Regions from separate parts of the Metabacillus sp. B2-18 genome, predicted to be linked through region 1. Evidence: riboswitches for the same ligand, from Rfam matches in the RefSeq annotation. Region 1 holds a riboswitch; the other holds the start of a gene.
The links. A riboswitch is a leader RNA that binds a small molecule or an ion and turns the genes downstream of it on or off. The one in region 1 is predicted to bind cyclic di-GMP.
Positions count from the first base shown of each region.

Region 2: linked by a shared signal. The riboswitch ahead of LPC09_RS17180 (anti-repressor SinI family protein) and the one ahead of LPC09_RS22020 (HD-GYP domain-containing protein) in region 1 are both predicted to bind cyclic di-GMP.

Region 1 is NZ_CP088245.1:4,359,212-4,363,156, reverse strand. It holds gene LPC09_RS22035 (IS1182 family transposase) at 1-264, opposite strand, end outside; gene LPC09_RS22030 (bh protein) at 507-788, opposite strand; gene LPC09_RS22025 (pyruvate, water dikinase regulatory protein) at 970-1,794, shown strand; cyclic di-GMP riboswitch class I at 1,924-2,006, shown strand; gene LPC09_RS22020 (HD-GYP domain-containing protein) at 2,138-3,115, shown strand; gene LPC09_RS22015 (hypothetical protein) at 3,342-3,917, shown strand.
Region 2 is NZ_CP088245.1:3,376,508-3,380,452, reverse strand. It holds gene LPC09_RS17195 (tyrosine-protein phosphatase) at 110-889, shown strand; gene LPC09_RS17190 (DUF5658 family protein) at 1,082-1,384, shown strand; gene LPC09_RS17185 (helix-turn-helix domain-containing protein) at 1,473-1,808, opposite strand; gene LPC09_RS17180 (anti-repressor SinI family protein) at 1,908-2,054, opposite strand; cyclic di-GMP riboswitch class I at 2,086-2,169, opposite strand; gene LPC09_RS17175 (YqhG family protein) at 2,536-3,333, opposite strand; gene LPC09_RS17170 (DEAD/DEAH box helicase) at 3,360-3,945, opposite strand, start outside.

The sequences.
Region 1 (3,945 bases):
GAAGGACATATCATATTTTGAACGCTCGATAATATCAACATCTGAAACATCATGAATGGTTTTCAAAAACAAATATTTAAACATGCGAATAGGATCTATCGCATTCCGCCCATTATCTAGACAATATTTATCCTTTAATTCTTCGTAAATAAAAGAAAAGTCAATTAGATCCTTAATTCTTCGTAACATATTATCCTGAGGAACGACGATATCATATAGAGCCACATATGGACTAAACATCATTGTTTGTTGTTTTTGTATCATTGGAAACCACCCACTTATATTTATAATTTTAATTATAAAGTAAAAAAGGTAGAAAAGTTCACCTAAGTGAATCTTTCTACCTTTTACTTGGACTTTTTCAGTGGCCTCGTATCGAGGCCCAAGGATTTTACTTTTCGAGGCCTGTACCACATGGGGAATTTGAAGAGTTGTTGGATGAATACTCTACTGCTGACTTTTAAAGTTGGTAGTAGAGTATTCTTTTTATAAAAGAGTATGAGTGCTTACCCCTTATTATCTCTATACAACTTAAACACCTTCCGAGTTTCATTCAAGTACCGCATAAGTCGATATGGTTTACTTAGTATTCGAATCGGCAGGCTTGCTAGTAATTTACTTAAATCTTCTTTATACTCCTGAGTGATTCTCACTGGCTTTGTGGAAATCCGCTCATACACTTCTTTTTGAAATTCTTTAACAAGATTCATTTTTAACGCTTGTGTACGATGACATTCTTCACATTGAATTCCGTTTATTTTGCTATTAATGTTGTTTCTTACTGTCACCACCCGATATTTGTAGAGTTTCGTCGATTTCAAAGGTTTCGAGTATCGTTAACAGAAAAGTAGATTTTACTAACAAATGATGAAATTTTCTGGAGTAAGAGTAAGCATTATACTACCTTTAGGCAAGATGAATGTGGTAATGTTTCAGAAGATAATAAGTTCAAAGAATAGGTGATTATAAGTGTATGAAAAAGAAATTGTCTATGTTCTTTCTGATTCGGTGGGTGATACAGCAGAGCTGTTGGTCAAAACAGTTGCTGCCCAATTTATCGGAACAGAGTTTAACATTAAAACAATCTCCTATATAGAAAATAAGGAAGAAATAAATGATCTGATTGCTCTCGCGAAGCTAAGCAACGCTATCATTGCCTATACACTCTTTACTCCACTATTTAAAAAGCATCTTGATCATAAAGCGAATGAAGAAGATGTTACGGTGATTGACTTAATAGGTCCACTATTGGAGACATTTGCAACTAAGCTAAATAAACAACCGGTACAAAAACCAAGTATAATAGAAGTACCTGATAACTCCTATTTTCGTAGAATTGAAGCCATTGAATTTGCTGTGCAATATGACGATGGAAAGGATATGCGTGGAATCAAGGAGGCGGATATCGTTCTCATCGGTGTTTCAAGAACTTTAAAGACACCATTGTCGATGTATTTGGCTAATAAAATGGTTAAGGTAGCAAATATCCCATTAGTCCCTGAGGTTTCTCCTCCTGAAGAACTTTTTAAGTTGTCAGAAGGAAAATGTATTGGGTTAACGATGTCACCTGAGAAACTAAGAGAAATAAGGGGAGAAAGATTGAAGCACTTAGGGTTATCTCCGGATTCAAGTTATGCGAAAATTGAACGGATTAAGGAAGAATTACAATTCGCTGAAACAGTAATGGTTAACCTTGGATGTCCAACTATAGATCTTTCCATAATGGCAATAGAAGAAGCGGCAGAGTGGATCATCGGTAGCATGTCACATAAGGTCGAGATAAAATCAAGCTAAGTAAAGAATCCCTTAAAACTCATTTAGGGGTTTTTTGTATCTCTTCTTAGAATTCATTGGAAGAAATTAAAGCTATTAATAAACGTAAATCTCATGGTATATTTGTTAATAAACGAAAACAACAACCTTATATAATAAAGGCAAATTCATTGAAAAATGGAGACGCAAAGTCACAGACCTAAGGAGAAATCTATGGTGGCTGGATTGCTGATGAGTGGAAGAGCTTTGTACAGCAATCCTCCGTGTTTATCGGTGGATTTTTTGTTATTTTTCAATAGCCAAACGTAGTTGAGACTTGAAAAAGTTTTTGATTTCAAAGAAAGATAGCAACAAGGAGGATATCATGAGATTTATTGATATAGAGGATTACAACCCACAGGCCATGCAATTGGCAATGCCTGTTTATGATCGGATGAGACGGATCCTTTTAGCAGCAGGACGTACAATTCATCCTAACTATTTGGAACGTATTAAAGAAATTGGAGTAACAACTCTTGTGGTAGAAGATGCTGAGTCATTTGGAATTACATTGGATGAAATGCTGGACATGCCAACTTGGATGGATATAATTGCTGTTGTGCAAGAAGCATTTGAAGATGTGAAAAAAGGAAAAAGATTAAATGTTGTAGCTATTCAAAAAGCTGCCATGACTCTTATCCATGAAGTAAATGCTCTTAAAACGATCATTTTAATTCCAACAACCTCTATTTCAGAAGGATTGGAGAAATATGCTCACTCTGTAAACGTAGCATTGTTATGTTTACAAATATCAAAGCAAATGAGTTATTCTCCTGTTCAGTTAAGAGATCTTGCCATAGGGGCGTTGCTGCATGATATCGGAAAGGCTGTAACAGATCAAGAAGCAGAACATCCTGCAAAAGGCTTTGAGGTGATTAAGGAAAGTCGCGAAATTAGTTTACTATCTGCTCATGTTGCTTTTCAACATCATGAGCTATTAAATGGAAAAGGCTATCCTAGGGGACTTAAGGACAAAGAAGTATTAGAATTTCCGCAAATTTGTGGGATAGCAAACTTGTATGATCGTATGCTTTCAAATCAAAAACTGCCTCCACATGAAGCGTTAGAATTGATTATGACAAAAAGTGATGATGAATATTCTCACAAAGTAGTTCAGGCATTTGTGAACAGTGTTCCTTCTTATCTACCAGGTACAAAAGTGGAGCTCTATACAGGTGAGCAGGCGATTGTGATAGGAATAAAAACTCATTTACAACGACCAGTTATTCGCTTTTTAGAAAGTGGAAAAGAATTGAATCTTGCAGAAAATCCTTCGGTTTTAATATCAAAAGTTATTAATTAGTGGAAAAGCCCAGAGTCAAACGTAGACTCTGGGCTTTTTTGGCTTACAAAAATGATATAACGCAAGAAAGAGAGGGATTGTTTCATAAAAACAAGAAAGTTCAAAAAGAGATGAAGATTTTGTTAACAATGTAAATGATTGGATATATAGGTATTTTCATATAATATACTAGGGCGAAAGGAGGGTAGAAAAATTTATTTGAAAATTTTTAGGAGGAATGTTGAGTGTGGAAGTAAACGTAAATAATAACCTAAGGATCATGAAGAGAACTAGAAAAAGCAGAAAATTAGATGTGTTTGTTATTATTTTTTCTTTCTTAGTTATTGGGGGTGCAGTATATCTTACTAGCGGCAATACTGGTGGAAGTGCCCCAACAGGCTTTGAGAGGATCGAAGAGTTGACGGTTGAGGAAACAATGAACAGAGCAAACCTAGATATTCCTGAGCTAAAAGAACTTCCATTTACACCAAGTAAAGAAGAAGGCACCTTACTTATCACGAAATTTGGTGGTAATCAGGAACATCATCGGGTAGAGTTACATTTTATCAACGAAGAAACAAATGAGGAATTATATTATATTGCTTCTCAGAAAGAACAGGACTTATTAGAGTATGAGCAGTTACAAGTGGAAGAAATGGAGCTTGCTAATAAAAGAATGGGAAAATATGCTGAATTGGATATTGGAGAAGGCATAGAGTGTTTGGAAAATGGAGCTGTGTATGGACTATATCATCATATGTTAAAAGGTCAGGAACCATTAGGAGCTGATGTGATGGTTGAAATGGCTAATTCTTTAAAGTAATTCACATGAAAATGAATGCGTTTTCAAA
Region 2 (3,945 bases), 980 kb from region 1:
ATAAACTAATTATAGTTATACTATTTTTGACTTACTTAGACACCGTTGTAAAATGGGATACTTAGTAGTTTTTTGTATTTATATTTTTTAATGAATTGAGGTGATTTAGTTGATAGATATTCATTGTCATATTTTAGCAGATGCAGATGATGGTGCCAATAATATAGAAGAAAGTATTAAAATGGCTAAGGTAGCAGTGAATGAAGGAATTACGAAAATCATTGCAACACCACATCATAAAAATGGGAGATATGAGAATGATAGGGAAAAGATTTTGAATAAAATTGACCAACTTCAGGGTGAACTACAGAAGGAAAAAATAAATATCGAAATTCTCCCTGGACAGGAAATTCGTATATATGGAGAGATAGTGGAAGATTTAGAGAAGGGTGAGCTTCTAACAATTGGTGATAACTCTTCATATATGCTTATTGAGCTTCCCCATTATCATGTTCCAAGGTATACATATAGATTACTTTATGATCTTCAAGTAAATGGAATTATACCAGTTATAGTTCATCCCGAAAGAAACCATGAAATACTTGAAAAGCCAGATCTTTTATATAAACTGATAAAGGATGGGGCTTTGTCACAAATAACTGCTGCTAGTATTACCGGAATGTTTGGAAAAAGAGTGAAAAAACTAAGTTTTGAACTTATAGATCATAATCTCACACACTTTATTGCCTCAGATGCACATAATACTACAATGCGTTCATTTCATTTGCGGGATGCTTATGATGCAATTGAGAAACAAATAGGTGTGGAGACAAAATTTATTCTTCAAGAAAATGCAAATTTAGTTTGTAATAATAGAATGGTTTATAAGGAAATGCCAGAAAAGGTAAAAAACAATAAAATAATTAGCTTTTTCACAAATAGAATGTAATTAATTAGGTCGGTCAATAAGCCAGAGGAATTAAATATAATATAAAGTTGAATATGTAATGAACAAAAAAGTGCTCGGTTAAATTATTTCGACTTTAGTATAAGGGGGACCGATAGTGGAGATACTTACATGCACAAATTCCCTATTTAGTTTGGAGAATATAAAGATTCCTTAGATCTAGGAGGTACTATATTGAAGTATGTTTTCTTGTATCTTGCATTATTAAACATAGTGGATGGAATTCTTACTTATATAGGGTTAACCATGAACATTATTGATGAAGCAAATCCAGTTATGAAATCTTTGTTCATTATGAAACCTATGTATTTTATCGTTTTTAAGTTTACTTTATCAATTTTACTGAGTTTAATTGTATACCTATCGTTAGATATAGTTAATAATAAGGGAGTGTTTTTATTAACTACGTTTGCTGCTCTTCTGTATTCATTTGTTATGTTATTACATGGTGCATGGATTTTAGATTATTTTAGTTAATAGATAGGTATATTTTAAATGGAATATTTTACTTTTACTAAGTAGAAAAGACATAATTTAAAGCTAAAAGTAAGCTATTAATTATGCCTCATTTATCAAGATCATTCTGAAGTCTCCACTTGTTAAACTCCAAAAACTCTTTAAACTGTTCTTTAGACACACCGGATTTCATAGCATCTTGAACAAGTTTAGTCCATTCTAAGTCAAGTTCTTCGGGATCTGTTTCGTTTTGTTCATTTAAAAGTGTATTTACCGGTACACCGAGTACAGATGACACTTTCTCCAAGAACTGAACAGAAGGATTTGACTGGAGATTGCGCTCAATCGAACTTAAATATGATTTTGCAACTCCTGCTCGTTCTGCTAGTTCTGATAGTGATAGGTTTTTTTGGGTTCTATATTTTTTTATTCGTGGGCCAATCACGTCAAAGTCACCTTCCTTTAATAATGCTATTATAACATATAAAGAAGGATTTTGTTTGATATGGAGAACGGTTTTCTAAAAAAATTCTGTGAGAAAGAGTTAAGTAGTTGGATTTCCTTTTTTAATAAAGAAATCTTTTATTTCTTCTACACTTATACCAATCTCAAGTGCCTCTAAAATTAATTTGACCCATTCATGGTCAAGCTGCCTGTCTTTAATCAGGTTATGTATCGTTTCGTTATTCAACTATCTCATCCTCCTAAAATACTCTTGTATTCCAGGCAGTCCAGCCATCATAGTTTTAAACTTTAGACCTGTGACTTTGCGTCCCTATTTTTCAATAGGTTTGCCCTTGAACTGATTATATTATTACTAAAGAAATAATCTTTTTGTGCGAAAGTCCTTAGTTTATGTCTGTCTTATTAACTATTCATATTATAAAAGGGAATTTTTAGGAAGTGTGCAGAATGATGTCGATGACAAAAATTTTCTTGTGTATTTTGAGTTTTTAACATTTATGTAATATAAGATGGGTATATATGCCTGTAAATTACGTAGGGGAATTAGAAAAGTGAGTTTTTCTGAAGTTTTGTTAACAAAACTTTAATGAACATAGCTCCAAGCAAATATTCATTTTGTCGAACTATATTTTAATTTTGGAGGATATAGTAGAAGTAACTAGACACAAAAGAATGACAATCGCACTAAGATTGCCATTCTCCTTACTCTATTTAAATATCCCCTGCGGCGTCAAATAAAAAATCCCACCATTCTGAACCGAAATATTTATCTGCGGCTCATAAAGCTCCCTCAATGCTTCCTTCTCCACCTCATAACAATCAGGCTTCTCATCCATATCTTCATAAAAATGATCCAAAAGCTTTAAATCTTCATTCCATCTTTCCCTCGCTTTATCCGCCCAGGAATGATCTTGTTCATGAATAGATTGCATAATAAACTGTTCAATCCGTTTAATTCCACTTTGTGGCTTAATCAAAGGTGTCATCGTAAAACAGAGATCCGGAATCTTCGGTGTTAGCTCTAATTTCTCTAGCTTATCTTGAAAGTTTTCTACTAAAGTCCCACTAACCAAATGCAACCCAATAGAGTAAAGCTGATCCTTTTTCATATCACATTGATAGGAAACCATAATGTTAACACCAATCCAAGGGTGTAATGGGATGTTTCCACCCGGTTCTTTGACCTGCTCAAAAAGTCGGATATAGCTTCCTAAATTTGTTGTCGAACGAAAAATTTGGTGAAGGCGGGGGGCACCGAAGTGCATGACCTCGCCCTTAAGATCGCTTGGTGCTTGATTTTGATCTGTGATGAGAGTGAGCTTCATCGGGTTTGGAATACCGTTTGTTTTTTCAAGGTAATGCCAGTAGAAAGGGCGGTTCATTAATTCCTTGTCCATTTCAATGGTTAGCTGAACCGTTATGTAGCCTTGACCTTTTTCAATGATGTCACAGGAATTGGCTGTGAAGAAGCTTTCTAAATAGCTGTGAATTTGCTCTTGTTGCATGCTTTTCGCCACCTTTCAGGGAAAAATTATTTGTCGCCACTAGCTGCTTTTCTTTGTTCTTGTGAGTAATGTGCATAGTCAAGAATCGATGTTAAATTTTCCATTTTAATCTTCATTTCCCGGTCACTCTTCGAATTGACCATAATGTCTTGAATATGCTCATCAAAGTTTTTAATTTCTAGTCGAGTTAGGATTTCATCAAGATCACCGATAACTTTTTCAAACAAATTAATTTTGTCATATAAAAGGGTCAGTATATGTTCTTCAACTGTGTTTCTTGTTGCCATATTGTAGATGTTTACGTCATGTTCTTGTCCTAAACGATGGATACGTCCAATCCGTTGTTCCAGCCTCATTGGATTCCATGGTAAATCATAGTTAATAATATTATGACAGAATTGTAGGTTAATCCCTTCACCACCAGCTTCGGTTGCAATTAACACTTGAACGCGGTTTTTGAACAGTTCCTTCATCCAGTCTTTTTTCCCGCGTTTAAACCCACCGCGGAAAGGAACAGAGCTGATACCGTTTTGTTGTAAAAACCATTGTAAATAAAACTGTGTAGCACGGTATTCAGTAAAAATAATGACTTTATCATCAATTTCTTTGATT